One region of the Exiguobacterium sp. s102 genome, then DNA from elsewhere that is predicted to be linked to it. Evidence: predicted binding sites of a transcription regulator. Region 1 holds the regulator's gene; the other holds the start of a gene.
What was found. The regulator Rex, encoded in region 1, represses fermentation and respiration genes when NADH is low (regulators of the CRP and FNR family bind a similar motif). The targets are predictions, from matches to a motif close to TTGTGAAATATTTCACAA.
Positions count from the first base shown of each region.

Region 2: the regulator Rex is predicted to act here: its motif matches at 7,752-7,769, upstream of pflB (formate C-acetyltransferase).

Region 1 is NZ_JACSML010000007.1:109,193-124,619, reverse strand. Features, by position in the region: gene KNQ02_RS14245 (TVP38/TMEM64 family protein) at 1-267, shown strand, start outside; gene KNQ02_RS14240 (flavodoxin) at 355-810, opposite strand; gene KNQ02_RS14235 (winged helix-turn-helix transcriptional regulator) at 927-1,247, opposite strand; gene KNQ02_RS14230 (DoxX family protein) at 1,429-1,827, shown strand; gene KNQ02_RS14225 (flavin reductase family protein) at 1,846-2,439, shown strand; gene KNQ02_RS14220 (hypothetical protein) at 2,557-2,706, shown strand; gene KNQ02_RS14215 (hypothetical protein) at 2,772-3,164, opposite strand; gene KNQ02_RS14210 (ABC-F family ATP-binding cassette domain-containing protein) at 3,164-5,065, opposite strand; gene KNQ02_RS14205 (redox-sensing transcriptional repressor Rex) at 5,234-5,893, shown strand; gene KNQ02_RS14200 (twin-arginine translocase TatA/TatE family subunit) at 5,893-6,099, shown strand; gene tatC (twin-arginine translocase subunit TatC) at 6,107-6,886, shown strand; tRNA gene KNQ02_RS14190 (tRNA-Ala) at 6,994-7,066, shown strand; gene KNQ02_RS14185 (hypothetical protein) at 7,238-7,396, shown strand; gene KNQ02_RS14180 (hypothetical protein) at 7,498-7,977, shown strand; gene KNQ02_RS14175 (hypothetical protein) at 7,982-8,449, shown strand; gene KNQ02_RS14170 (hypothetical protein) at 8,476-8,952, shown strand; gene KNQ02_RS14165 (hypothetical protein) at 8,967-9,452, shown strand; gene KNQ02_RS14160 (FecCD family ABC transporter permease) at 9,549-10,556, opposite strand; gene KNQ02_RS14155 (FecCD family ABC transporter permease) at 10,553-11,554, opposite strand; gene KNQ02_RS14150 (iron-hydroxamate ABC transporter substrate-binding protein) at 11,625-12,536, opposite strand; gene KNQ02_RS14145 (ABC transporter ATP-binding protein) at 12,541-13,332, opposite strand; gene KNQ02_RS14140 (NAD(P)/FAD-dependent oxidoreductase) at 13,516-14,571, shown strand; gene KNQ02_RS14135 (hypothetical protein) at 14,650-15,427, opposite strand, start outside.
Region 2 is NZ_JACSML010000004.1:47,306-62,732, reverse strand. Features, by position in the region: gene liaF (cell wall-active antibiotics response protein LiaF) at 1-139, opposite strand, end outside; gene KNQ02_RS11370 (hypothetical protein) at 197-811, opposite strand; gene KNQ02_RS11365 (lmo0954 family membrane protein) at 842-1,222, opposite strand; gene rsgA (ribosome small subunit-dependent GTPase A) at 1,493-2,542, shown strand; gene abc-f (ribosomal protection-like ABC-F family protein) at 2,715-4,391, opposite strand; gene pflA (pyruvate formate-lyase-activating protein) at 4,664-5,383, opposite strand; gene pflB (formate C-acetyltransferase) at 5,408-7,657, opposite strand; gene KNQ02_RS11340 (hypothetical protein) at 8,005-8,436, shown strand; gene KNQ02_RS11335 (DEAD/DEAH box helicase) at 8,465-9,637, shown strand; gene KNQ02_RS11330 (hypothetical protein) at 9,634-10,278, shown strand; gene KNQ02_RS11325 (GGDEF domain-containing protein) at 10,336-12,126, opposite strand; gene KNQ02_RS11320 (GGDEF domain-containing protein) at 12,139-13,980, opposite strand; gene KNQ02_RS11315 (ABC-F family ATP-binding cassette domain-containing protein) at 14,132-15,427, opposite strand, start outside.

The DNA.
Region 1 (15,427 bases):
TATGTCTTAATTTTTCGGTTGTTGCCGATTTTTAATTTTGACTTGATCAGTTACGCAGCTGGACTCTCGAAAGTTCGTTTATTGCCGTTCTTCTTAGCTACGCTGATCGGAATCATTCCCGGAACGTTCGCCTATAACTTTTTAGGGAGCAGTATCGTCTCGAAAGACCCACGAATCATCATTGGTGCAATCATTGTCTTTTTAATTTTGACAATCGTGCCGTGGTATCTTCAAAAACGCTGGAAAGCGAAAAAGAATCTTGGTTAAGCATTACATCACGGGACTCTTCCGACATCGGAAGAGTCCTCTTGTCTGTATAGCGATTGCTTCTTGAATGCGTTCTTTGTTAAAGCGTTAGTTCATGACAAGCTGTTCGACGTGCTTGAAAAATTCTTGTGCAAATGACCGGCAAGCCTGTTGTTTGTCGGCCGTATCCGGGTCAAATTCAATCTTTAGACCAGGTAAGACGACTTGTGCACCAGCTGACGTCAGAGCTTGTTCAAGCAGATCGACGGCCGCACAATATTTCGGATAATCGCGGTCACCGGAACCAAAGGCAGCAGCCGGAATCGCGATTGAACTGGCAGCGAGCTCATCGACGAAGTCTTCTGCTTCATAGGGGAGATCACCGTCGCCCCACGTGTAAGAACCAAGCAGGACGGCATCATACTGCGCTAAGTCGCTTGGATATAGTTGATCGAGTTCTTCCGTCTGCACCTGGCAGCCGTTTTGCTCGAGTTCTGATTTAAGTAAGTGCATGATGTCTTCCGTGTTGCCAGACATGCTGACGAAACCGATCATGATTTTCATGACGTGACACATCCTTTCATGGTAGGACACGACTTCATTCTAAATGAAAAGGATTCTCAATGCAAAAAAGAATAAAAAAAGACACCACATGCCCAGCATGGATGTCTTCTTTTCAGTCAATCTTGTAACTCAGCCCATTCTTCGATCGAACGAATTACAGGCTCAAGCTGACGACCTTTGTCTGTCAAACTGTATTGAATTTTTATCGGACGTTCCGGAATGACGGTCCGGGCTACGATACCTTCCGCCTCAAGTTCCTTCATGCGTTCCGTTAACATACGACCAGAGAGCTCGGGAATCGCATCTTGAATTTCATTGAAACGACAGGTCTTCGTCAAGAGATGACGTAAAATCAAACCCGTCCACTTCTTGCCCAATATTTCAAAGGCATGTTCGACTTTCGGACAAAGGGCCGTCGGAATTAGTGTATTCTCCATCAGCGCTCATCCTTTCTTATATATGTAGTATACCCACTTTGACGCTAAAATACGAATTATTTTACTTATAGTAATAAAAATAACGAAAACAAATCTATTTACTTTTAGTAAGTGATAGTTTAGTATCGATATTAAGTTACTAATAGTAATTAAAAAACATTAAGTAAAAGGAGTTTTATACATGATGGATTTAGGATTATTTCTGATTCGGTTGATTATCGGCTTAACATTTGCGGCACACGGAACACAAAAATTATTTGGATGGTTCGGTGGACATGGTATCGCAGGGACAGGCGGTTGGTTTGAGTCCATCGGGATGAAGCCAGGGAAAACACTTGCACTGATGGCAGGGATTGCTGAACTGGTCGGAGGATTATTATTCGCCGGTGGATTATTCCTGTGGATTGCAGCCCTCCTGATCATCGGTTCGATGATCGTCGCAATCGTCAAAGTGCATGGGACGAATGGTTACTGGGTGACGCAAAACGGGTACGAATACAACATGGCACTGATCGTCATCGCCTTAGGCGTTGCGATGATCGGAGCTGGAGACTATTCACTCGCAGCACTTATCGGGTGATCGAAAAGGACGGTTTTTATGAAATTTGATGCAGCAGACTTAAGTCCAAAAGAAAACTATAAATTGTTGATCGGCAGCATCATTCCTCGACCCATCGCGTTCGTGACGACCAAAGGTGCAGATGGAGTCGTCAATGCGGCGCCATTTTCCTTTTTCACGGTCGCTTCAAGCAACCCGCCGCAACTGGTCATCGCCGTCCAGCAGACGGAGCAAGGGCAAAAGGATACCGCAAAAAACATCTTGCTGAATCAGGAATACGTCATCCATATCGTCAGTGAAGAAATCGTCGAGGCAGTCAATGAAACCGCGGCACCACTCGCATATGGTGAAAGTGAACTCGAACGGACGAATTTGACGTTAGTCGATAGTGATTTGATCGATGTTCCGGCTGTCGCAGAAGCGAAGATCCGCTTTGAATTGAAGCTGACGAATCATCTCGAACTCGAAGGGGCCAACCTCTTGATTGGGGAGATCGTCCGGTATCACGTCGCGGATGAACTCGTCGAGTCGTTCCGGATTGATCCGGATGGTTTAAAAGCGATCGCCCGTCTCGCAGGTAACGACTATGCGAAAGTCGGAGACATCTTTACGATTGCCCGACCGACGAGCTGAAGGCGGATCGACGAGTAGGACTAGTATTTTTTAGAAGCAAAAAGGCACGTCCCGAACGCGGGACGTGCCTTCAGCGTATAGCCAAACTCTTATAAATCACGAAAATTTTACATGAGGATGCTGTCAGTTCACGCTTCCCTGTCTCGCCTCGTCTTCAAAGCGGCAATCTTCCGCGCCGCTACAGCAGAGCTGCAGGGTCGCGACCGATTGCTTTTCGCTTTAAAAGCGATTCGAGACGGATTGCGCTCTAAACCGTCTACAGTCTAAAAAGCGTCACGTTTCGTTGACTCCTACGGGAAAAAGTGCGTTTTTATGTCGGACAACTGAAGAAGTTACTCTGCATGGTGACGTTTTTCGTACTGGAAACCATCGAGTAAAAAAAAGAGAATCGCCAGTGCCCAAATGCCGAGACAGCTGATCAAAAAGGCGACGAGCGGTGAAACGGCTCCGTAATAGCTGATGATTAACGGGTCATTCAGTTCAACGAACATCTGGGTCGTCAGCAACGTACAGATTAATCCGGATAAGAGGCTGATGAAGAGACCACTCCACGTCTTAATCACGAGGCCGATCATGCACGAGATGAGGATGAACAACAGGACGACGGCATTAAAGGCATCCGGCCGGATGAAGGCCGACACGTAGTCGGCATACATCGGAACGAAATAGAGCACCCCGGACAATAATCCTTGAACGAGGTTGATGACATAACTTTTCGAGCGCATTAGTGGAAACTCTCCCATCGTTCCATCAGTTCGAGGAGGTCCGTATCAATCTGATCCCGTTCTGCCGACAGCGCCGTCGCCTTCGGAATATCGTTGAAGACTTCCGGTTCGCAAAGCAGTTGTTCGATTTCAGTTGATCGTGTTTCCAACCGTTCAATGTCTTGTTCGAGTTGTTCGAGCTGTTGTTTCTTTTTTCGTTCTTCTTTTTGCGCATCTTTGTCGATGCTTTTCGAAGCAGCGACTTTGATTGCTTTTTCTTCCTCTGCTTCGAGGCGGGCGATTTCTTCTTTCTCGGCCTTCTTCTCCATATAGTAAGAGTAGTCGCCGAGATAATCCGTCACACCGTCCGGATTCATCTCGATGACGCGTGTCGCAACCCGGTCGATGAAGTAACGGTCGTGGGAGACGAACAGGAGCGTGCCTTCATAGTCGACAAGTGCGTTCTCAAGCACCATCTTCGAATCAAGATCGAGGTGATTGGTCGGCTCATCGAGAATGAGGACGTTCGTTTTGCGTAATTTTAACTTCGCGAGGGCGAGGCGTCCGCGCTCGCCGCCGGATAATTCGTGGACAAGTTTAAAGACATCATCACCACTGAACAGGAATTGACCGAGGACGGACCGGACTTGTTGTTCCCGCATCAACGGCCACTCGTTCCAAATTTCATCGATGACCCGGTTGCGGTCGTTGAGCTCGGCCTGCTCCTGATCGTAGTAGCCGACAGAAACGCCGGTCCCGAAACGATGTTCACCGAATAACGGTTTAATCCGGTTGACAAGAACTTTCAGTAACGTTGATTTTCCGATTCCGTTCGGACCAACGAGGGCGAGGGATTCGCCGCGTTGTAATCGGAACGTGATGCCTTTTGAGACGGCTTCTTCATAGCCGACCGCGAGTTGCGTGACTTGTAACACATCGTTCCCACTTTGTTTTTCAATCGGGAACGACAGGACGGTGCTGCGTTCATCCCCATCCGGACGATCAATCCGGTCGACTTTTTCAAGACGTTTGCGGACGCTTTGTGCGCGTTTCGTCGTCGTCGCCCGTGCGATGTTACGCTGGATGAAGTCTTGCATCTTCGCGATGTCTTCCTGTTGCTGTTCGAACTGCTTCATCTCTTGTTCATACAGTGCTGCCTTTTGTTCCAAGTACTTCGTGTAGTTGCCGGTAAACTTCCGGCAGACGTTCCGTGACAATTCATAGACGACGTTGACGACCTGGTCGAGGAAGTAACGATCGTGGGAGACGATCAAGACCGCTCCACGGTAACCAGCCAGGTAACTTTCGAGCCAAGAGAGTGTATCGATGTCGAGGTGGTTCGTCGGCTCATCAAGAATCAACAGCTCAGGTGCCTGAAGCAACATCTTCGCCAGTGCGAGTCGCGTCCGTTGTCCACCGGATAGCGTCTGGATCCGGCGTGAATAATCGTCCGGATAAAAACGCATCCCGTGCAGGACGGAGCGGATGTTGGCTTCGAACTGATAGCCGCCGGCGTCCGAGAAGTCATGTTGTGCCTGATCGTATGTTTTCAACAGACGGTCGTAAGCAACAGCATCATTCAAGATATGGTCCATCCCCATCTCAATCTCCATCCGACGGAGCGAACGTTCCTGCTCTTGCAGGTGTTCGAACACGGTCAACATTTCATTCCAAATCGTTTCATTCGACTCAAGACCACTGTCCTGGGCGAGGTAACCGATTTTCACTTCCTTACTCTTCATGATCTCACCAGAGTCATGACTGAGCTCTCCGGCGATGATTTTTAAAAGTGTCGATTTTCCGGCACCATTTCGTCCGACGAGCGCAATCCGGTCCCGCTCCTGCACTTCGAGTTTAATATTGTCTAAAATCGGCTCAACACCGAATGATTTTGATAGTTGGTTCACTTGTAAGAGAATCATAAAAACATCCATCCTTCCACCCTTTAGTCTATCATGAAAAAAACGCAGGAGTCCCGTGGAATATATTATTTGTTAGTCTATGTGAAGTGGTTTACAATCAAAGAGAATAGAATTCTTTGCATTGATTTGGGTGCCACGTCAGAACGTGGCCGAAGGGGGAACTGCAGTATGAATGGGCCAGACACAAAAATACCACAAGCGACGGCGAAACGACTGCCGTTATATTATCGTTTCATTCAGAGTCTTTATAACTCAGGCAAGCTGCGCGTCTCTTCAGCAGAGCTCAGTGAAGCGGTCAAAGTCGATTCAGCGACGATCCGCCGCGATTTTTCCTACTTTGGGGCGTTAGGGAAAAAAGGATACGGTTACAACGTACAACATCTATTGACGTTTTTCCGAAAGACACTGAATCAGGATGAAGTCACGAATGTGGCACTTGTCGGGGTCGGACATCTCGGAACGGCGTTTGCAAATTATAACTTTTTAAAGAATAATAGTACTCGGATAGTCGTTGCGTTTGATGCGGACGAAAACAAGGTCGGAACAACGACGCAAGACGTTCCTATCTATCATGTCTCTGACATGAAAGAGCAAATCGAAGCGAACAAGGTTGATGTCGCCATCTTGACGGTCCCATCCCAGTTCGCACAGTCAGTAGCGGATGAGTTAGTTGAGTATGGTGTGACCGGAATCCTGAACTTTACACCGGCGCGGTTGAACGTACCGGCCCATGTTCGGGTCCATCACATCGATTTGTCGATCGAGTTGCAGTCACTAGTTTATTTCATGAAGCATTATTCGCAATCAGCTGAAGGAGTGAAATCATAATGGAAAACCTTATTCCATCAACCATCGCGTTCATCGGACCGGGGAGCATCGCCTTGATCGGTGCCGTCGCGTTGATCATCTTCGGACCGAAAAAATTACCGGAGCTCGGTCGTGCTGCCGGTCAGACGTTAAAAGAGTTCAAGAGTGCGACACACGGCATCATGGACGATGATAAAGACAACAAGGATGAATCGAAAGAGAAGTGATTAAATTATGGCGATTGATCAAGAACAGAGTGTGACATCGCATCTAGACGAGTTGCGCAAGCGGATCGTCTGGTCACTCATCATCGTCGTCGTCTTGTTCGCCGCGGCCTTTCCGCTCGTCCGACCGCTCGTGCGTTTTCTGCAGTCGGACCTGAAAGAGCTCGGCATCGGATTGAATGCCTTTAATGTGGCCGATCCCCTGATGTTGTACTTGAATTTAGCGTTCATCATCGCGGTCGTCCTGGCTTCACCATTTTGGATGTACCAGCTATGGGCGTTCATCCGACCCGGTTTATTCGAACAGGAACAGAAAGCGACCTTGACGTATATTCCGGTCACGTTTTTCTTATTTTTGTCCGGAATCGCGTTCTCTTATTTTTGGTTACTTCCGTTTCTACTCAAAGTATCGACGGAACTTGGGCAAGAGCTCGGCATCGAGCAAGTCATCGGGGTCGAAAACTATTTCAGTTTCTTAATACGGCTGACGATTCCGTTCGGTATCTTGTTCCAACTGCCGGTCGTGACGATGTTCTTGACTCGTCTTGGACTCGTGACGCCATTGTTCATGCGGAAAAATCGGAAATATGCGTACTTTGCGCTGTTTGTCATCGCGGCTTTAATCTCACCACCGGATGTGACGTCACATCTGATGATTTCGGTACCGTTGTTCGTCCTCTATGAAATCAGCATCATGATTTCAGCCCGGACGTACAAAAAAGTACTGATTCTTGAGCAACAGGCGGAGCTTGAACGGCAAGCGGATTTGATGCGTGAGTTGAATAAGTAACAGTCTCCTCTCGGTCGTTTCGGCGACGGAGAGGTTTTTGTTTGGAAGCGCTCTTTTTATATTGAAAAAGTGAATCGATATGGTTTATACTGATTACAAGAATATGAGGGGGCTTAGCTCAGCTGGGAGAGCGTTTGGCTGGCAGCCAAAAGGTCGTCGGTTCGAGCCCGATAGTCTCCATATGTACATCACTTGGCATTTGCCGAGTGGTGTTTTTTGTTATAGTGGTGGCGGCAAAACAGAAGCTTACAGCCTGGATGATGTTGATGAACCGATTGAAGTCGTTTTCTGTGTTTATCCTTTTGAGGGAATGGGAAATTTCTTAATAGGTAATCAAGAGGGGGAAGCATTATGAATCCATTTACGACGTTAATTGCCTTCATCGTCGGCTGTCTTGTTCTGTATCTCGGAATCCGTGATAAGAACGGTTGGTTGATTGGTGTGGCACTGATTCCGTTAGCAATTGTTGCGTATAGCGTCATCTATCTCATCATTCAAGTTTCAGCCTAGAAACTCCTTTTTTAAGGAAGTTTCTTTTTTTTTGAAACATAACTGGTAAACTGTAAGTATATGACAGTATAGACAGTTGAAACGAGGGAGGGCATTTCAGGATGGAACAAACGCTCCGCGAGGAACGATTACAGGCGTTGACGGTTGCTTATATCGAAAAAAATCAATTGCAGAATAAAAGTTGGGTCATCGCTGCCTTGATGGCGACAGCAGGAACGTTTACGGAAATCTTCAGCACGACCATGTACTTGAGTCTGTTACCGCTTGTCTTTCTCGTGTTTGATCTCCCGTTTCGACTCGAAAAACGAAAAATCCTGGCGCGCTATCTCTCAAGCGACCAAGTGATGAACCAATCGTTGCTGTGGCTCGGGATTCAATTCGTCTTGTACGGTTCGCTGTACACCGTGATACTTGAGACGAAAGAGATGTCGATCTGGAAAATTGCCCTTTGGATGCTGATCATCCTCGCACCGGTCTATTACGTTACGGACTGGTTGTTTAAAAAGATTGCCCGGTCAGGCGATCCCGACTTCGTCAGTGATAAAGAAATTCATGCGAATGTTAAAGAAGTGGAGGAGTGACAGGGTGAGTACATTGATTGAAAAACATACACGGCTCCAGCTGTTGGCAGCGCCGATTAAGAAAGTCCAGATGGGGGTGTTAATTCCCTTACTTTTGATTGGAGTCCTGTTTTGGTTCATCCCGAGCTTGCGACAAACGGGTTTATTTACAACGTTCGCACTCTCTTTACTGGCGTTAGGTGCTGCAGTGAGAGAAGTCATTCGCCTACAGGTTTTAAAGCAACGCCTCGCGAAGGACGTCTATAGAAAGACGGTCTTGAAAGTGGCACGTGTGTCGATGATCGGTTCGTTCATCCCGATCCTTCCACTTTATGTGGGGACTATTTTTCCACAATACGCCGGTATTTCTTTTACGGTCTTTCTTGTGTCGATCATCGTCGCCTATTTGATTGTGTCCCGATTGAACAAACAAGCGAAACAACTGGATCCGGCATTCGTCACGATGCGTGAGATTGAACGTTACCGTAAGTAAGCGAAACACACAAGAGGAGTGAACGGATGAGAAACACTTTAAGCACGTATCAAAAATGGACAAAAATCAGCCGGCAAATCCGGACGTATGTAATTGCGGGCGTATTTTTTGCGGTGCTGTTCTTCTCCGGAAGCGGGCACCTGACGGATTCAGCAGTTGGATTTTTGATTCTTACGCCGTTACTCGCCTATAATGGCATGCAGCGAGTGATCCAATCCGTTCTGTTAGTTCGGTCGAAGGTACAGGCGCGACCACTTGGTCTGCTGTTCGGTGGGATCACTTTACTCGAAGCGGTCTTTATTGCGGGTGCCGCAGTTGTCGCCCCGCACCTTGGACAGTGGGGCTATCTGTTTCCGCTAATGTTGTGGATTTCAGGGATGCTGCAATTTCAAAAGTGGACGGACCGGACGGTAACGAAGCTCGATAAAATGGATTTGCTTGAGACACCGGACCGAAAAGGAATCGAACACCGTCATCCGACGGGCGAAGGAATCGGGATGTAACGAGGAGGCAGACGATGGAGAGCATGCAACGCGAGCGGAAAATGGATTATATCCGATTTTCAAAACAGGCACGTTACATTCAAACGGTCTTGTTTGGACTGGTATTGTTTGTATTTCTCTTTTTAGCAGACGATTGGCATCTGACAGAATCATCGTTTCAGTATTTTTTGTTAGTCCCTTTGTTGTCCTATCAATGGATCGTCCGATTCCTGAAGTACCGCTATTTCAAGAAGCGGTTTGACGGGCTTGAGGCCTGGGATCATCTCGGACTACCGTATATATTGATCAGTATCATCGAAGTACTGGTCGTCGTCCTGGGGCAAATCATCACGCCCTACGTAGCGCGTCCCGAATACATCGGACCGTTCCTTGTCTTTTTCCTAACGGTGCTGTCATTGGACCGAATTGTCGATAAACGGATTAAACGACTCGATCCGACACACTTATCAGAACAGGAATTGATCCGGGCGGAACGGGAAGAAAAACGAATCAAATATTGACTGGTCATCTTAGAGCAACAAAAAAACGCAAGAAGGCGGCGGATTCCGGATTCGCCTACTTCTTGCGTTTTTAGTTGTGACCGCATCATGTAGAGGTTATTTTTTTGACAGCAAATAAATGAAGTAAGGAGCACCGATGATCGCAACAACGATTCCTGCCGGGATGCCTTGCGGGTCAGCGATGTTCCGACCAATCGTATCGGCGAGGACGAGTAACCATCCGCCAATCAAAACGGCGATCGGTAAGAACAGTTGATGCCTTGGACCGACGAGGGCGCGCGCGATATGGGGCGCCATCAAACCGATGAAGGCGATCCCGCCTGTTACAGAAACGGCGGATGCAGCGAGTGCGACAGCGGCGAGTAACAGTTGGATGCGCTCCTTTTCAATCGCGACGCCGACGCCGATCGCAACCGGTTCATTCAGCGCCAGCAGATTGAGTTTGTTTGCTTTATAAAACGTAAACGGTACGAGAATAAGCAGCCAAGGCAATAACGCGTAGACGAATGTCCAGTCCGTTCCCCAGATGTTCCCGGCGAGCCATTTGGCGATGAAGTCGACCTTCTCGCGGCGCGCGGATGAAATCAGGACGACCATGATGCCGGATAACGCCATCGAGAATCCGACTCCGGTCAAAATCAGACGGATCGGTTGCAGGCCACGGACACGGTCATACGATAAGGCATAAATGGCAATCGCTGTGATCAATGCCCCGATGAAGGCAGCAACCGGTAACCCATAGATGAACGCACCGACATCGACCGGGAAGTAAAGGAAGAAGGCGGCGATGGCGACACCAGCACCTGTATTGATACCGATGATGCCGGGATCTGCGAGTTCGTTGCGGGTGATGCCCTGAAGAATCGCACCGGATAAGGCGAGTGCCATGCCGGCGAGTACCGTGATTAAAATCCGCGGCAGGCGGAGTGAGAACAAAACAAATTCTTCTTTGAACGAGCCTTGACCGAACAGTGTCGGCAGAAGCCGGTCGTACGAGAGGGAGGCGGGCCCAAGCCCGATACTGATGATGATCGTTCCGAGCAATAACAGACTAAAGACGATAAAGATCAACCGCTGACGGCGGCGGAGCGATGTTTCAATCATGAGAACGCACGACCTCCTTTGCGGACGATGAGTAAGAAGAACGGCAGCCCGAGCATCGAGACGATCGCAACGACCGGTGTTTCGTATGGAGCATACAGTGTCCGGCCAATCGTGTCCGCGAGTAACATGAACGTCGCACCGAAGACGGCGGTCATCGGGAGGATGAAGCGGTAATCGGTGCCGACGATTGCGCGGACGATGTGCGGAATCATCAAGCCGATGAATGCCATGTTACCGACTAAAGCAACGGCGGCCCCGGCGAGCAGGATGACGACGACGTAGAGTACACCTTTAATCCGGGTGATGTTTTGCCCGAGCCCGAGTGCGACTTCTTCTGATAAGCTTAAAATCGTTAATTGACGTGAGAAGATCATCGCAATCGCGATGCCGATTAAAATGACGGGGGTGATGATTTGCAGTTGCCCCCAGGTCGTTCCAATCAGCCCGCCGGATGTCCATTGCGAGACGTCTTGAGCGATTTTGAAGTAAATGCCGATCCCTTCTGCGATTGCGTATAAAAAAGCAGAAATCGCGGCCCCGGCGAGGACGATTCGAAGTGGTGAAAACCCGCCACGTTTTGAGGCACCGATCCCGAAGACAAGTAGGGCACCGGCTGCTGCTCCAAGGAAACACGCGAGCATGATGCCATAGTAATTGATACCGGGAATGAAGACGAGCGCAAGAGCAAGGGCCGCGTTCGCGCCTGCCGTCAGCCCAAGCAGTCCGGGATCGGCAAGGGGATTACGTGTCATCGCCTGCATGATCGCACCGGAGACACCGAGTGCAGCCCCGACCAGCATCGCAGCGACTTCGCGCGGTAATCGGATTTCCTGAATGATTTTTGCTTTACCGTTCAAGGGACCGAACGTCAAAGCGTTCCAGACCTCACGTATCGTCGTGTCGGCGGCACCGAACGTCATCGAGATCCAGAACATGACGACGAACAGGAGTAAACCGAACGTGATTTTCAGTCCGAACGGGAATCGACCGGATGACATAGTTATCGTCTCACTTTCATTAGATAGTCAAAAAGGAGGGACCGAAAAATCGGTTCCCTCCTTATTTTTGTTACGCACCAAGGAAACTTTTCTTGAAGAACTCGAGCTGACGTTCGAGCGTCAATGGATCATTGAAGTAAAATTCTTTCGAATCGACTTCGAAGACGTGGTTGTTTTTAACAGCAGGAATATTTTTGTATGTGTCTGTTTCTGTAAACGAGTTATCTGCTTCTGCCGTCTTACTGAAGATGAGGTAATCCCCTGCATATTCAGGTAAGACTTCCGGTGATAGCGCGTAATAGCCGTCTTTTAAGGCCATTTCCGTAACTTTTTCCGGCATCTTTAATTTCATTTCCTGGTAGAGGATTTCTGTACCGCGTCCCCAGTTGTCGCCGAAGACGTAAAGCTGTTTATCGAAGCTTTCGATGACAGAGACCGTCGCATCGTCACCGATTTTGGCTTTAATCTCTGTTCCGGCGTCCGCTGCGCGTGTTTGGAAGTCTTTGACCCAATCGCGTGCTTCTTGTTCTTTATTGAGCAATTTACCGATTTCGATATGTTGTGTCAAATAGTCGACTTTGCCGTACGTGTACGTGACGGTTGGAGCGATTTCTTTAAATTTATCGATGTTTTTCGTTGTATTGTAGCCGATGATGAGATCGGGTTCGAGTTCGATGACTTTTTCGACGTTTTCTTCTGATACTTCCTGGACGTCTTTCAAATCAAACTTCGGATTCGATTTTGACCACGAATCGACACCGACGAGTGGGACGTCGAGTGCCATGACGTTTCCGGCGAAACCGGCAAGGACGACGACGCGTTTCGGATCAGCCGGGACTTCGACGTCACCTTCTTCCGATTTATAGGTGATCGTTTCTTTTTTCGTATCGGAAGACGTATCTTCTGTTTTATCTGTATTGCCGCAGGCGGCGATGACGAGTGCTAAGAGTAATAAAATCGGTAAGAGTACTAGTTTCTTCATGTGGTTAATCTCCCTTGATTAAGTTGTAGGTGACACACATCGGCTTATTCGTCCGTGGATCACGACCGATTTCGGCATCGATATGAAATACTTCTTTTAAGACGTCATGCGAAATGACTTCCTCGCACGTTCCGGCTTTGACGACTTCGCCTTCTTTCATCGCGATGATGTAGTCGGCGAAACGGGCGGCCTGATTTAAATCATGTAACACCATGACGATCGTCCGGCCTTCCGTCCGGTTGAGATGCTCGAGCAGCTCGAGGACTTCGAGCTGGTGGGCGAGATCAAGGTAAGTCGTCGGCTCATCGAGGAAGATGATATCCGTTTCCTGCGCCAGCGCCATCGCAATCCAGACGCGTTGCCGTTGACCACCGGACAAGGCGTCGACCGGACGGTGTTTGAATGCCGTCGTATCCGTTGCCTCTAACGCCCAGTCAATGATCTCGTAATCATGTTTCGTTAAGCGACCAAATCCTTTTTGATAAGGAAAACGACCGTATGAGACGAGCTCTGCGACCGTTAGACCGCTTGCACTTTCCGGTGTCTGAGGCAGGATCGCCATTTTCCGGGCAAGCAGCTTTGTACTTTCCTTCGCAATATCGAGACCGTCAAGCAGGGCACGACCAGACTGATGGGGGATGATTCGGGTCATCGCTTTCAATAAGGTCGATTTACCGCAACCATTCGCACCGATGATTGTCGTGATTTGCCGATCCGGAATCTGAACCGTCAAGTCTTTGACGATGGTACGATCTCCGTATCCGATACTGATTTCTTCTGTTGCTAGACGTACCATACGCAGAGGCTCCTTCTCGTTTAAAGTTGTTTTCATTGATAATGATTATCACTATCGTCTCCCTAACCATACCAGTCTCATAAAAACGCTGTCAACATTTTTTCTTGTCTTCAAGAGATGTTCACGTTATCATTGGAAATGAGAATGATAATCAGTCGTAGTCGAGAGCGAGGAGTGAGTGAGATGGAACAGCAGGAATTGTTTGATGTAACGGTAATTGGTGGAGGCCCGGCCGGGTTATACTCGACTTTCTATAGCGGATTACGCGGGATGAAGACGAAAATCATTGAATACCAGGCAGAGCTTGGTGGCAAGATTCATGTTTATCCGGAGAAGATGATTTGGGATGTCGGGGGACAGCCACCCATTACCGGAGCGAAGCTGATCGAGCAACTCGTCGAACAAGGCTTAACGTTTAATCCGTCCGTGCACCTGAATGAAAAAATCATTTCGATCGCAAAAGACGTATTCGGAAACTTCGTCCTCGAAGCGGAGTCGGGAGAAATTCATTATTCGAAGACAGTCATCGTCGCTGTCGGCGGCGGGATACTCAATCCCCAAAAACTGAAGATTGAAGGGGCCGAACGGTACGAAGTGTCGAACTTGAACTATACCGTCAAATCGATTGAGCGGTTTAAAGATAAGACGGTCCTGATTTCAGGTGGCGGTAACTCAGCGATCGACTGGGCGAACGAGCTCGAACCGATTGCGAAAAAAGTTTACGTCACATACCGGAAAGACTGTTTCACAGGTCACGAGGCACAAGTCGACCAACTCGTCCGAAGCTCAGCCGTCTGTCTCCTCAACACGACGATTCATAAGTTGATCGCAAGCGACGATCACCACCGGATTGCGTCCGTCGAATTGATTGATTGTGCGACGGACGTGACAAACATCGTTGACGTCGATGAAGTCATCATCAACCATGGCTACGAACGGGAAGCAGAGTTGCTCGCGAACTCGGAACTCGACATCAAACAAGTCGACGACTTTTACATCGCCGGTAACGCGTCGAGCGAATCAAGTGTACCGGGATTGTATGCAGCAGGAGATATTTTGACGCATGACGGCAAGGTGAACTTGATTTCGGGGACATTCCAGGACGCGGCAAACGCCGTCAACCGGGCGAAGCAGTTCATTGAACCGGATGCTGCCAAAGTCGCGATGGTCTCATCCCACAATGAAGTTTTCAAAAAACGGAACCGTGAATTGATTCAAGAAATGGTCAACGAAAAGTAAAAAACACCTGTCTTAAAGATCGCCCCTCGTCACATGGACGTCGGTCGTCTTTAGAGCAGGTGTTTTTTTGTTTAAGGATTAATCTTCATCTTCATGGTCGTCGTCCGAGTCATCATCTGAATCATCATCTTCGTCCTGACCTTGATCATCGTCTTGCTCGTCTTCTTCAACGTGACGGTGCTCTGATTTCGTTTCTTCGTGATCGAAGTACTCGAGTTCAATCTCCAACTCGTAAGAACCAGAGAGAGCGAATAAGCTGACGAGTTGTGCCCGTAATTCCTCTTCCGTCATCTTCGGATGTGACTCGATGAACTGAATCAATTGGCGGACACGGGTTTCATCGACCGTTGCGTCATTCGTTTTGACACGCAGCTGACTCTTCTTCTTTTTAAACTGGTATTTAATCTGACTTTGCGTCGTCTCTGTCGCGAGAGCAATCTTCATTTTTTTCAGCATATCTTCATAGCGGTGACCGACCTTGTTGCGTTCTTTGCCATCGAGAATTCCATCACCATCAGAATCCCGTTTGTATGGTTTTGTCCCAAGCTCGAGTTCGATGGCGTTAGTTAAGCCATCACGGTCCGTATCTTCATGTGCGTCGCTGATCTTATCGCGGTCGCTGTCTTTCTTCCGTGGATTGAGTTTGAGCTTATATTCGGTGTAGTTGCTTAAGCCGTCATGGTCCGTATCTTGCTGCGCAAGTTTTTTCCCTTTAAGCTTGTACTTCTTTTCCCAGTTGTCATGGATTCCGTTCTTGTTGCGGTCATGCTTCGATGTTTTACTCTTGGCATCGATTGAGCCGAGCGGCGTCAGCATCAACGCACAAGCGAGGCCGGCAGTAACGACATAATTGATT
Region 2 (15,427 bases), on a different contig from region 1:
TCCCGACATAATACAACAAGAACGGGAATAAGATTCCAAATAAGACGTTTCCGGCTCCAGTCATCAAATCATAAAATAATCCGAGCGCGAATAGGATCGACACGTAGCCGACTAATTGTTTTGTACTTAATCGTCGCACGATCAATCTCCTCCCTGACATGACAAAGGGAGGCAAGGGCCTCCTTCGTCAAAATACTTATTTTTGGAAGCGACGTTCGAGTTCCGCAATACGTGAATCGATGTCGTCTTCTGGTGTTTGTTCTGCGACATCCGGTTCTGCTACCGTAAACGGATGTTCTTCTTGTTTAATAGTAGCATTTGGTTCGCGTTCTAGCACCTGGTTCATCTTTGATTTTAAATTAGAAACGTTTTCCCGCATCATCCACTCATAGCGTTTATTTTGCAAGTCTTCGAGTTTAAGTTTCAACTCGAGTGCTTCCCGTTCAAGTTGCGTCAATTCCCGTTTCGTTTCAACAATCAACTCTTCGAAGAAACGGAACTGTTCACCGTAATGTTTGGATTCGATAGCGGCGCGTTCTGCAAGTTCCTGCTCTTCAGCTTGTTTAGCAATTTCGACTTGGGCAAACCGCTTATCAGCTAGTTCTTTTGCTTCATCTTGTTTTTGTGTGAGTTCGCTTAGGAGTGACCGTTGACGTTCGAGTAGCCGGTCGATTTCTTTTAAATCAGATTCGGTAATCCGGATATGACGGACTAATTTTTTAGCCGGGACTTCACCTTGCTCGGCTGCCTTTTTGACTTCCGTCATCATTTGGTTAGCAAAATCATTGAGTTGGTCGAATACGTTCTTCATTGTGAATTCCTCCTTGAGTATAAGTAGCGATTAAAAGCGTTTTTGATCGAGGTCTTTCCAATCTGCCTCAAAATGAGACGCGTTTGACCGACGACGGCGAGAAAATAAATCGTTTGGGTTCACACGTTCCATCTTCATCCGCATGTAACCGATGTAGAGGGCAAGTGCTGCCGCGATACCGAATACCGCCCAAATGTTTGAAAGGGCTAAGCCGATTCCGACTGCTGCGAGTAAACCAAAACCGATTTTTGCGATGACTTTTGTTGAACGGATAAACTTACTGATGGCGTAAAATGCAAGCAGTCCACCGAGCCCGAGTCCAATCATATGTGGGAGTGTCCCGATGACGACTGCGAGAAGAGCGATACCAGCAAGTATCATCAAAGCCTGTTTGCCTTTTGATTGCTTCATGATGAAGCCTCCTTTTACTTGATACCTTTATGATAAGGGATGGTGAAAAAAACGACGACGCCCCTCGGACCGTATTCGTCTCGGCCTTGAGGCGGAGTAGTAAGGTCTGACTTTATCGCCCAACGGTTTTTGAAGTGGCTACATATGATAAAATACAAAGGAAGTTACTGGAGAGGAGTGAGGTTTATGAATGTGCAAATCAACGTAAATCAAACACGTACTGGAGAACAGGGAGGGGTTTCCCTCCCTTAAATTAGAGGAGGAAACCATTTGAACGAATGGGGTAAACCACCTGCACATGAGGCAGGAGAACATGAAAATTTAGGACGGATCACTGCAGTCTTTCAAAAACAGTATCGTGTCATGACGGCTGCTGGCGAGACGCTTAGTGAATTATCTGGAAAGATGCGCTTTGAGGCATTGACGAAAGCAGATCTTCCCGCAGTAGGGGATTGGATCATCCAGACAGAGCGAGAAGCGGGATTAGGACGGATTGAGCAAGTTCTTCCGCGGACCTCACAATTCTCAAGAAAAGCAGCGGGTACGGAAGTCGAAGAACAAATCATTTGTGCGAATGTTGACGTAGCTTTGCTCGTCATGGCATTCGGTCACGATTTTAATGTCCGGCGGCTTGAACGTTATTTAACGGTCGCCTGGGAAGCTGGCGTCAAGCCGATCATTGTTTTGACGAAACGAAGTCTGATGGAATCCGTCGAGTCCGAGTTGGCTGAGATTGAAGGAATTGCCTTCGGGACACCTTATGTTGCGATTGATTCGTTGACCGGTGACGGGTTGGAAAGTCTTCGAGATGTTCTCGCACCACGTGAGACGATTGTCCTCGTCGGTTCATCCGGTGTCGGGAAATCGACACTCGTTAATGCGTTAGCAGAGGAACAGTTGATGGAAACAGGTGGCGTGCGAGAAGACGATCAACGCGGACGGCATACGACGACGCACCGTGAACTCAAACGATTAGCGAACGGTCTGTTGCTCGTCGACACACCGGGTATGCGTGAACTGGGACTATGGGACGGAAGTGACGGTCTGACTTCGACTTTTTCTGATGTCGAGTCGCTCGCTGAAAACTGTCGTTTCCGGGATTGCCAACATGGCAATGAACCCGGGTGTCGAGTCCGCCAAGCATTGGAAGATGGAAGTCTTCCGCACGAACGCTGGGAAAGTTATCTGAAGCTGCAACGGGAAATTGCCTATGCTGAACGGAAGCAAAGTGTAGCGCTACAAGCTGCCGAAAAAGAAAAGTGGAAGAAGATTCAGAAAAACGCACAGGCACATACAAAATTAAAGTATCAAAAAAGATAAGTAAACGAAACGCCGATGTTCCCCTTCTTTACAGGGAATCATCAGCGTTTTTTTCGTTCGCGGTAATTAGATACGCATGTGGGAGGCGCATGGAAAAGTACCGTATTTCTTTTTAAGTTAGCATGCTTCTATCATCGTGCTAAAAATCAGTTCGTGATGTGACTTCCGTCAATTACACATCAAAGTCGATTTCACCGGTCAGTTCATTCAAACGCCGTAAGTCAGCCCGGATTCCATCCGAATCAGAAGCACGTTGTTCCCGTAAAGCCTTTGTTCCGACAGGATGGACTGTGAAGTCACCGGTCAAGGAAATCGTTCGGTTTGATAAACGATCGGTAAAATAACGGTCATGGGAAACAAACAGCAACTCACCGGGAAAAACTTCGAGTGCCGCTTCGATTTGTTCCCGTGTCGCAAGATCAAGGTAATTCGTCGGTTCGTCGAGGATGAGTAAATGCGCGCCGGAAAAATAGAGGCGTAAAAAGGCAATCCGGCATTTCTCGCCCATACTCGCTTCAGCGATTGGTTTATAGACGGTCTCCCGCCGAAATAAAAAGCACGCGAGTAGTGTCCGGGCATCTGTTTCCGATATCTCGCTCGTCTCAAGCAAGGCATCAAGTAGTGTGCCGGTATTCGGTAAGGTGGATAGAACTTGAGAAAAGTAACCGACTTTTAAAGTCGGGTGCCGTTTGATGATACCGGCAGATGGCGCCAATTCTCCAAGTAAAAGACGTAATAACGTCGTTTTCCCAGAACCGTTTCGACCAATCAACGCGATTCGATCGCCACGTTGGATGGAGAACGACACATCCTGAAAGAGCCGGCGATGCGGATAGTCGAATGAGAGATCATCGACTGAAACGAGACGTTTCGCTAAAAAATGTTCTCCTTCGAATCTGACATGGACGTGGGACGGCGTTTCCGGTTTTTTGACCCGGTGTTCCAGTAGGCGTTCGAGCTGATTTTCTTTTGCTTTGACTTTTGTCGCATGTTTTGCAGCCTTTTTTTTCGCGTACGGATCTCGTTCACTTGCACTAGCCGTCGCTTTTTGATGCCAATTTTGATATTGACCAATCATCCGGGTGAGTTCTTTTCGTGTTCGTTCTTGCTTCTCATATTGATGCCACTGTGCAGTCCGTTCTTGTTCCTTTAACGTACGGTAAATCTCATAGTTTCCTTCGTAACGTGCCGCTCCTGCTTCAGTCAATTCAATGACGGCGTCAGCCGTCGCATCGATAAAGGCACGCTCATGTGAAACATAGAGAATCGTCGTCTTCGTTTGACGCGTCCACGCGACGAGCCACTCGAGTGTGTCTTCATCTAAATGGTTGGTCGGTTCATCAAGCAGGATGAAGTCCGGTTTCTTCAACAGTAGACATGCAAGTTGAATCCGGGTCTGTTCGCCGCCGCTCAGTGTGTTCAAAGGCTGAAACCAAAGAGATTGCTCGAGTTGAACTTCTTTCAGGACACGTCTCGCATCGGCTTCGAGCGTGAAGGCATCTGCGTCAACGGCAGCCTGGTAGTCGGCCACGGCTTCAGTGGTTAAGGCACGTTCACGTAAGTCGTAACGGGTTACATCCGCCTGTTCGACGATTTGAATTGCTACACTTGTCGAGGGTTCGATTTGTTGGGCTAAGAGCCCGATCCGGTCATACGTGCGATGGATTGTCCCGGTCGTCGGGATGATTTCTTTTAGGATGGCGCGCAAGAGCGTCGTTTTTCCAACGCCGTTCGGTCCGACCAAGGCGACGTGTTCGCCGTCGCGGATGGAGAACGTTACATCGTGGAAAAGACACTGCCCGGCAAAATCGATTTGTAAATCATGGATGGATAATACTTCAGTTGGCATAAGCTCAGCTCCCTTTGTTTCATTTCGGTTGAGATGAAATGAAAACACACCATCCTGAGCGTACGGATGGTGTGCGGGAGTGCAATTCAAAGAAGGTATCCACCTGAAATAGGGAAATACCGAAATTGAGCAGACTCGTAGCGTCAGTCATCCGCAAGCGATTGCGAAAGTGATGAGTTCATTCATCATTAGACGTTAGCGAGTGATTGCTTCATTTCGGTATTGTACCTCCGTTTCATAGACTATGTGTTCAGTCTATCAAGTCACATCAATCATGACAAGTACGAGTTGAGTAAATCTTGCGCGGCAAACGTTTCCTCCGCGGTAGGCGGTAAGACATCTTTTAGCGCATATTCGAGCCCGAGTGCCTCCCATTTATAGACACCTAATTGGTGATAGGGGAGGACTTCAACCCGTTCGACATTTCCGAGTGTTCGAATGAATTCACCTGTTTGCCGTAAAAACGTTTCCGTCATCGTCACGCCGGGGACAAGGACATGGCGAATCCAGACGGGAATGTTTCGTTCTGCGAGCAATTTTGCGAAGGCTAGTGTATTGATGTTACTTCGCCCGGTCAAAATTCGGCACGTCGCATCATCGATGTGCTTGATATCGAGTAAGACGAGATCTGTATAGTCCAGGATTTGATCCAGGTTTTTCGGGACGACCGAACCTGCTGTATCGATGACGGTATGCAAGCCGTTTCGTTTTGCTTCACGCAGCGAGGCTTCTAAAAACTCGGGTTGAGCCAACGGTTCGCCACCGGAGAAGGTCACCCCTCCACCCGTTGCGTCAAAGAAGGAACGATAGCTGTTCGCTTCTTTGATGATTTCTTCCGGTGTTACTTTTCGACCACAACCGAATTCCCAGGTGTCCGCATTGTGGCAATATTGGCAGCGTAGTGGGCAGCCTTGCGTAAAGACGATGAAACGAATACCGGGACCATCGACAGTCCCACAAGATTCGACAGAGTGAACCGTCCCGTAAGTCATAGTGATCAAGTCCTTTCAGAAAAGTTAAAGTGCACCGTGGAATGTACGGTTGATGACATCGATTTGTTGTTCGCGTGTCAACTTAATGAAGTTGACGGCATAACCCGATACACGAATCGTCAACTGTGGATAAAGTTCAGGATGCTCCATCGCATCGAGTAAAGTGGCGCGGTCGAACACGTTGACGTTTAAGTGATGACCACGGGTAGTCGTACCGCCCATATAGCCGTCAAGTAGACCGACTGTATTGTTGATACGTGTTGTTTCATCTTTTCCGAGTGCTTTCGGAACGATTGAGAACGTGTAGGAAATACCATCTAAGGCATGCTCATAAGGTAATTTGCCGACAGAAGTCAACGCAGCGACTGCACCACGTGTGTCACGTCCGTGCATTGGATTTGCTCCCGGTGCGAACGGTTCGCCAGCGCGACGACCATCGGGTGTATTCCCGGTTTTTTTACCGTACACGACGTTTGACGTGATCGTCAGAACAGATTGGGTTGGTAAAGCATCACGATACGTTGGATGTTTCCGGATTTTTTCCATAAAGAGTTCGACGAGATCGACGGCCATTTGATCGACACGATCATCGTTATTTCCGAATTTCGGGAAATCGCCTTCGATTTTAAAGTCGACTGTAATGCCATCCGTATCTCGGATTGGTGTGACTTTAGCATAACGAATCGCTGACAGACTATCGGCGACAACGGATAATCCGGCAATCCCACAAGCCATCGTCCGTAAAATTTCAGGATCGTGGAGTGCCATTTCAATGCGCTCATAACTATATTTATCATGCATGAAGTGAATGACATTCAGTGTATTGACATAGAGCTCAGCTAACCAATCCAATTGTTTATCATAGGCGGCCATGACGGTTTCATAATCGAGCACGTCATCTAAAATCAAGTCGGAAGGAGGGGCGACTTGAATTTTGAGTTTTTCGTCGACGCCACCGTTCAACGTGTAGAGTAAGGCTTTTGCTAAGTTCGCCCGGGCGCCGAAGAATTGCATTTGTTTACCGATTTTCATTGCTGAGACACAACAAGCAATCCCGTAATCATCACCATAAATCGGAAGCATCAAGTCATCATTTTCATATTGGATCGAACTAGACAGGATGGACATCTTCGCACAAAATTCTTTGAAACCACGTGGAAGTTTTGGTGACCATAAAACGGTTAAGTTCGGTTCAGGTGCCGGACCGAGGTTGACGAGTGTCTGCAAGAAGCGGAACGAACTTTTTGTGACGTTCGAGCGACCGTCTTCACTCATGCCGCCGATTGATTCTGTTACCCACGTCGGGTCACCGGAAAAGAGTTCGTTGTAATCGGGTGTCCGAAGAAACTTGACGATTCGAAGTTTCATCACAAAGTGGTCGACAAGTTCTTGCGCGCTCTCTTCTGTCAATCGACCCGTTTGCAAGTCACGTTCGATATAAATATCAAGGAAGGTCGAAACGCGACCGAGCGACATCGCTGCTCCGTTTTGTTCTTTGATTGCTGCGAGATAAGCAAGATAGACCCACTGGAATGCTTCTTGGGCCGTTTCAGCTGGTCGTGATAAGTCACATGTGTAACGTTTACCGAGTTCTGTCAGTTCATGAAGGGAGCGGAGTTGTTCGTTCATCTCCTCGCGATCACGAATCATCGCTTCTGATAAAAATCCACCGTGTGCTTTCAAATCCGCTTTTCTTGCAGCAATGAGGTGAGCTGTTCCATAAAGGGCGACGCGACGGTAATCACCGATGATCCGTCCGCGACCGTAAGCATCAGGAAGTCCAGTGATGATACCGGCTTTACGGGCAGTACGCATTTCGGGCGTATACGCATCGAAAACCCCTTGATTATGCGTTTTACGGTACTCGCTAAAAATCTGTGTAACAGTGTCATCTGATTTAAAACCATACGCTTCTAAGGCATCATTGACCATTCGGATACCACCGTTCGGATGAATCGAACGTTTGAATGGTTCATCGGTCTGTAGACCAACGATTTTTTCGAGTTCAGGATTGAGGTAACCTGGACCGTGCGAAAGAATTGAAGATGGAGTTGCAGCATCAACGGCATAGACACCACCACGAATTCGTTCTTCTTCTGTTAACTGCATGATTTGTTGCCATAACGTGTTGGTTGCATCGGTCGGACCGGCGAGGAACTGATCGTCTCCTGTGTATTCTGAACGATTGCGCCGGATGAAATCAGCGACATCAATCTTTTCCATCCATTCTCCACCTTCGAATCGTTGCCATGCCTGTGTTTTTTCAAGTAACATCATCAACACTCCTTCATTAGTAAGGTCAGCGGTTCTTAATACATCTCTTATGTGAATAGTGTAACAAACAATTCGGGATAGAGGTTTTACGTATATGTGAATCTTTTAACAAATGTAAAAGTGTTGCTATGACTTACTTCACAGTAAATTGTATCAGTCAGTGTCCCGTGTTCAAAAAACAGAAAAAGACTGCTGTGAAAGGATTTTTCTGTAGCTGTATCATTAATTTGTAGTGGAATGGATAGAGACAGAAGCTAGTGTGATAAAAGTCACGCGGCGCTACCTTGTATTTTTAGGACGTATCGTTGACAATGAAAAAGGGAATATAGAACGTGGAGGTGGAGTGAATGGAGTTTTCGCCATTAAAAGAGCAAGCAGACTATCGAACAGGGGACTGGGTTTCCCTAAAAGTATCAACTGAAGGAACAGAACGGATCGGGATGATCACCGAGTTTGAAGACGACGGGTTTTGGCTCCGGTTTGAAGATGATTTTGATTTCGAGGACTTTATCGGTTACGACCAGAAGTACCTCGCACGATTAGTTCGACGCCCAATCGATGTCAGAGCAACTTATCCTGTACTTGCTGGTTTTGAAACACTTGCTGTTGAGCTGCAAGATCGAATGGCGCAAGGTTTCGAAGTGTTAAGTGCAGATCAACAAAATGAGACAGAAATCGTTTTTCATATTCGGTTAATCGATTCTGGAAATGAATATACGCAGACGTTACGCGGTATTAAAACTGAAACCGATGATCGTTTCGAATATGTAACAGAATGATAGACAAGAGAGTAGGAGAAGATACGTTATGAATTTTACTAAACCTTTTATTAATGAAGCGTGGGAACGAGCACGCTTTGAACAAATGATGCCCGTTCAAGAACAAGCCATTCCTCTAATCCGTGAGGGGAAAGATGTCTTAGTCGAAGCGCCGACAGGAACTGGGAAAACGCTCGCTTATGTCATTCCAGCCCTCGAGCGCATCGATCCGAATGAACCACACGTTCAAGTCGCGATTACGGCACCGACACGAGAACTGGTCATGCAAATTCATCAAGTCATCCAATTATTTGCCCAAGGAAGCGGGATTAAGTCAGGTGCGTTCATCGGTGGCGTTGAATTAAAACGTCAATATGAGCGTCTCAAGAAAAAACCACAAATCATTGTTGGGACACCAGGACGCTTAGTTGAGTTGATTGATTCAAAAAAGTTGAAGATGCATAAAGTAAAATTGATTGTTTTAGATGAGGCTGATCAAATCTACGAAAGTGGAATGAGTGCATCAGCGACGCGCATCGCGAACAGTGCGCTTCGTGACCGCCAGTTAGCACTCGTTTCAGCAACATTGCCTGAACGGACAGCAGAATGGGGACGGACACTTTCGAATGATCCAGAAGTCATCCGAGTTGAACGGACGGAGACGACGCAAGTCAAGTTCGGTTACATCGAAACATCTCGTCGTCTGAAACCGGAAATGTTACGTCGTTTGTCTAATATGCAACAGGTCAAAGTGTTGACGTTCATAAACAACCGTTCTTTCCTCGGTCCGTTAAACGGTGAATTAAGCAAGTTTTCGCTGAAATACCGGATTTTAGATGCCGAAAAAGGGAAAAGAGAACGGATGGAGACGTTACGTTCATATAAACGGGGAGAGTTTCCGTTACTCGTCACGACAGGGCTTGCTGCACGCGGTCTGGACATTGATGCCGTCACGCATGTCGTGCATTATGATTTACCGGAATCCCTTGATGATTTTGTCCACCGCTCAGGTCGAACAGGACGTGGGAACGCGTCGGGTATGGTCCTCGCGCTCGTCACGGATCATGATCTGAAACACCTGAAAACATTAGCGAAACAAATGGGTGTGGAAATTGAACCGATGGAGATTTATGGCGGGGAAGTGATTCCAAAGCGTGAAGTCACGGAACCGGAAGCGCTTAAAAGTCCGGCGAAACCACACCGGAAAGGACCAACACGATGAAAAGTGAGCGAAAGATTATCCCGTTTCCGACGACTGTATCCGAAGCAGAGATGAACACAGCGCTCAAAACTTTATATCAAGAAGCAGCCACTGCTCGAAGCACCGATTGGGTCGCATTCATCGAAGAAATCGCGACGGAAGGACGTTGGTATTTAAAAGATGCTGAGTTATTCCGAGACTTGTTCGTCGATTGGGCCATTTTTTATGAGACCGATGAACAAGGGAAAACACCGCATGGTCGTTTTTTAGAACAAGTCAAAGAAGATATGTCTCAAAGTCTGTATCGTGCCTTAAGAGGGCTGGCCGATCCTGTTCCGTCGCTTTTCCTTGTAAAAGAAGACGGCGTCTTCGACATCATGTCGGAACAAACGTATCAGACCGATTTGACAGAGATTGACGTTGCGGTTGGCGATCTGTTAGTCGGCAAACTTCTCTACATTTCAGGCAAATGGCGATTCGCAATCGCCTATATGAAGGTTGCACGGGCACTTGTACCTGAAGTGCGTGTTCTTTTAGCTGATTTTGTCGATGAAGTCGGTGACGACGCACTATTGCGTCAGTATCCTGAATTTTGTGCGGAGTTGATTGACTTATTACTCGATATCGAAGAGGGAAACATTACACCACGACCTGAAGCATAACAGCAAAAAACAAACGTCCATTCAATCCTAAGCTAGGGTGAATGGACGTTTGTTCGTTTAAAAATCTTGATGGTACAGCGCAATATCGTTTTTTTTACGGTTTTTGATGCGATACATGGCGAGATCAGCATGTTTCAGCCAACTTTCTAAATCATCGTTTTCGAAAAATGGAGCGACTCCGATGCTGGCCGAGACATGTAACGTTTGCCCTTTATAAACATAAGGGCGACGCAATAATTGTAAGAAATGTTTACAGCGACGTCGGAGTGAAAGTTCATCTTTCGCTGAAGTTAGCAAGGCGAACTCATCACCACCCAGCCGGTAAACCGACTCTTCGCGTTCGAGGTCTAGACTCATTCTACGAGCAACTTCGATTAAGACATAATCACCAGCTTCGTGCCCATACGTATCGTTGATTAATTTAAAACCGTCTAAATCAAGTAACGCCAGATAGTTTACGGACTGGTCAATCGATAAGAATGTCCGTTCGAGCGAACGACGGTTACCGATACCAGTTAAAACATCATGAAACGCGTGGTATTCAATCCGTTGCTGCCGCTCCTTTTGTTCTGTTACGTCGTGTAAGACTAAGAAATGACCGGCCGATTTTGAAGCGATGTGGATGGGGATTTTTGTTAATTCATATTGGCGGTTAGATTCATCGAGATAACGATTGGAATCAAGCTGTAAGGAAGACTGAAGATGTAAGACTGAGTGAGTGGGTACTTCGATTGACAAGGCAGAAAGCTTAAACGTTGCTTGAGCCGCAAGATTGGCATACGTCGCTGTTTCGTTTTGATCAAAGCGGATGATTGGATCAGGATGACTTGAAAACAGTGGCAGGACTTGTTGCTCACTTTCTTTGATTTGCCGGATCCGGTGTTCGATGCGTTCGGCTAACTGTTCGTTTCGCTCGTTTAACTTTTGCACGAGCAACGTATGTTGCCGAGCGATGATGATTTGTCGAATGATTAGTAACAATAAGATGATGAACACATCAAATTTTTTACCTTCGAGTTCGATGACATAATGTAAAAATAGTGGAATTGCGAGCAAAGGCAGCCAAGTTCTCTGAACGACAGGAGACGCTTGTTTACCTTCAGTGATGTGATCAAGGTGCCATAAGATTGCTGCACTTTGAACAAGACGAATCAATACAGGAGAAAAGACTAAATATTGTTCCGTGAAATCTGGAAAGTATACAGCAGATACTTCATACATGCCACGAATGAACAGTGAAAAGAATAGTAGAGATAACGTCGTTCGGGAAACCCAGTGTGTTTCTTGAACAAAAAAGAAGTAGAAGAGAACAAACAATCCGAGTGAAGTGTTGAGGACGACGATCATATCGTACGGGAACGTACTAGCTGTCGGGTCGGCCAGTTCGCTTAATGTATGAAAAGCAGCAAGTCCTAAAAAAACGACGATGATTAGAGCATCCACGAATGCAAGCAGATGTTGTGAAAAACTCTTTTGTGAAGCAATCCGGTAAAAAAGTCCGATTAAAAATATATAGTGCGAAATGGAGAAACAAATTAAGCTATAACTGTTCGGAAAAGACAGCGTATTACTGAATAAGTTAATGGTTTCAAAAATCGAAGCAGCTAGCGAGAAGATAAGTGAAATGAAGGCGATGATCCAAAATTTTCGTCTTGGCACGACGAGTGACCGTTCTTTTTTATAGGCGATGAGGATGAAAAGTCCGATTAAAAGAAATGACAAGTACTCTAGAATTTGTTCGACAAGGTGGTTCATGAATGAGCCTTGCGTGTATGAATAGAGAATTAAAATCAAAGAAATGATTAGTAGTGAAGGGAACCATCTGATGAAGTAGGGGGATTGTTGCATATGCGTTTCCTCCTAGTTGCGTTTTAGTTGAGCGGCGAACTGAAAATTATTTTTGTTCGTATTTTTAATGTGATACATGGCTTCGTCTGCGCGGATCAAAAGGACATTCGAACTTTTTCCATCACTCGGATAAAGCGAAATACCGATGGACGGTGTGACAGACATCGTTTGATCTTTAATATAAAACGGCTCATTGAGTGATGCGAGCAACTTACTCGCAAATGCAGTCGTCTCATCTTCGTCTCGAACGGTGAATAAAATGAATTCGTCTCCTCCTAAACGGGCGACAAGCTCCTCTCCTTGAATTAGTTGTTGTAGCCGGCCTGCGGTTTCTTGAAGTAATAAATCTCCAGCATCATGCCCGTACGTATCATTGATAGCTTTAAAACCATCTAAATCAACAAACAATAACGATCCATGTCGTATGGTAGGGAGGAGAGTCTGCAATTGTTCTTCAAAAAAGCGCCGATTCGGTAAACGGGTCAAAGCGTCATGATTTCCTAATTTCTCCAACCATTGTTCTTGGCGAACATCTTCTGTGACGTCGGATAAAATGATAAAGACACGTTCTTGATCGGCTATACAAATCGACGTCATCGTGTAGATGAGGTCCTCTTCGTCATGGGGGATATAAAACGTTTTTGATAAGGAAGGGACCCCTTTATTGGCATGTAGCGCCTCCATTACTTGTTTGAAAAGACGGACCTGTTCGTCTTTCAATGACTTCTCCATCCATCCTTCTCGAATGGCTGCAGGATTTCCGGATAGAATGTGACTCGCTTGATTTACTTCAAGTACCATTTGCGGATAGGAGAGGAACAGTGCCTTGAATTCTTGTTCGCGTAACCGAAGTAACTCCGTTTTCTGTGAAACGATGGTTTCCAAATTTTCTTGTAGCGAAGTCGTTTCTCGTAAAAGGCGTACATTTTCGCGATAAGAAAAAAGCTGCCGCGTTAAGAAAAGTAAAAAAGTGGTCGCGATTGTGATGAAGTAGAAGCGTGTCGTGACAGGTGAAAACGTGACATAGGTAATTAACAGTAATAGTAAGATGTATGAAAAAGAAGGACGAAGAATTTGTTCAATCCGAAGTAACAATAATTGTTGTTTAGCGATGATCGGTAAATGCCAAGTTACTAGGAAACTAATGAAAAAATAGCTACTCAGCGGATAGAGCGGTAATAAAAGCATTGCGTAAAAAGTAAAATCGTTCAATAAAAAGCTGTAAAATAAAAAGTTGATCATACCTAATAAAAACGTTCCACCCATTAAAAAACTAAAAGCGAACAACGAGACCGGTTTTTTTAAACCGGAAGCATAGAGTAAGAAAAAGAAAAGAGTCAGGAGAATGGTCAAGAATGAATAGATATCCCAGCTGAGCTGCTCCGCGAACGTTCTTGTGTATTCGGGGATGTATTTAAAAATTGTCAAGTATCCAGCAATCATCGCGACAGTAAAAAGTGTCAATGAATCAAGAATTAAAAGCTTTTGTGAACGGAAATGTTCAATATCCAAAAGACGGAATAAAAAAATGGTAATCGTCAAGAGATGGATTGTATAGGGAAAGTCGAGTAGGACGTTCAAATTGACAGACGTGAGCGAAAAGTAACCACTGACAACTCCACCTAAGTCTCCGATGAAATAAGCACTTACAGCAATGAGGATCCATTTAAGTTCTGGTGAAGGTGTTTTTCTATAAAATAAAATGGCGGCACTCGTAATCAATAAAGACCCGACAAAGCTTGAAAAGACGGCTGTGGGTAAGACGAATGAGTTTGGAATTAAAAGAAGGATGGTATACGAGATAATCAAATAAATGACGATTCCTCCTGTCATTCGTTTGAACGCTTTTGACATGAGAAAACCTCCTGTCTAATGAAAGTAACAGTTTAACTATATAATTCATTACCCTCAATTTGGAAAAAACGTACTTGGAACAGAAGAAAAAAGACCGCATTTTTCCGGAAAGGAAAATATACGGTCAAATAGACAATAAATCAAAAACAAATTATTTTTTATAAGATTCGTACGCCTCTATCTTCTCGGACAAGTAAGACCAATAGTCCATCAGTTGATCGAGTTGGGATTTTCCTTGCTCAATCTTTTGATAGAGTTCATTAACTTGCCCGATATCGCTACCTGCCGAAGCGAGCTGTTGTTCGAGTTGCTCAAGCGCAGCTTCCGCGTTTTCAATCTGTGTCTCAATCGTTGTCCAATCTTGTTGTTCCTGATAAGACAATTTTTTCGGGATGTCGGTTGGAGCAGCTACCACTTCTTTTACCTCAGTCACGATAGCTGCTTCAGGTGTCTCATCCTCACGCTGTTCCAGGTAATCCGTATACTGCCCATAATAAGAGACAATCGTACTATTCTCGAACGCAAGTAACCGATTGACGACACGGTCGAGGAAATAACGATCATGACTGACTGTGATAACCGTCCCGGGGAAGGAATCGAGATAATCTTCAAGAACCGACAGCGTTTCTGTATCTAAATCATTCGTCGGCTCATCGAGGAACAAGACGTTTGGTTCATCCATTAAGATCGTCAACAACTTGAGTCGACGCTTTTCGCCACCGGATAATTTACCAATCGGCTTATACTGTGCTTCCGGTTTGAATAAGAACTGCTCAAGCATCTGACTGGCTGTGATTTCTTGACCATCAAGTGTCGTGATCACCTGGGCGATCCGTTCGACTTCATCGATGACACGACGTTCCGGGTGCGTGAACTCGGCGAACTGTCCATAAAACCCAACTTTGACCGTTTCCCCGTGCACGACTTCCCCTTGAGTCGGTTCAAGTTGTTTCGCTAAAATCGACAACAGTGTCGATTTCCCGCTCCCGTTCCGACCGACGATGCCATAACGTTCTTTTCGACCGAATAACCAGCTAAATGATTCGAACAGTGTTCGTTCACCAAATGTATGACCAAGTTCCGTTGCTTCGATGACTTTTTTACCGAGTCGTGTCGAACCGACTTGTACTTCAAGTGTTGCTTCTTCTTCTTCATAAGAGAGTTCTTGGAGTGCATCGACACGCTGAATCCGTGCCTTTTGTTTTGTCGTCCGTGCCTTTGCACCACGACGTAGCCAAGCGAGTTCACGGCGTAAAATGTTTTGGCGCTTCTCTTCCATTGAAGCAGTCCGTTCGCGGCGCTCAGCCCGCTTTTCAAGGAATGACTCATAGTTTCCGACATAAAAATGGGCCGTCCCGTTCGCGATTTCCATCATGTGATTCGTGACACGATTCAAGAAATAACGGTCGTGGGTAATCAACAGAATCGCTCCACGGTATTCCTTGAT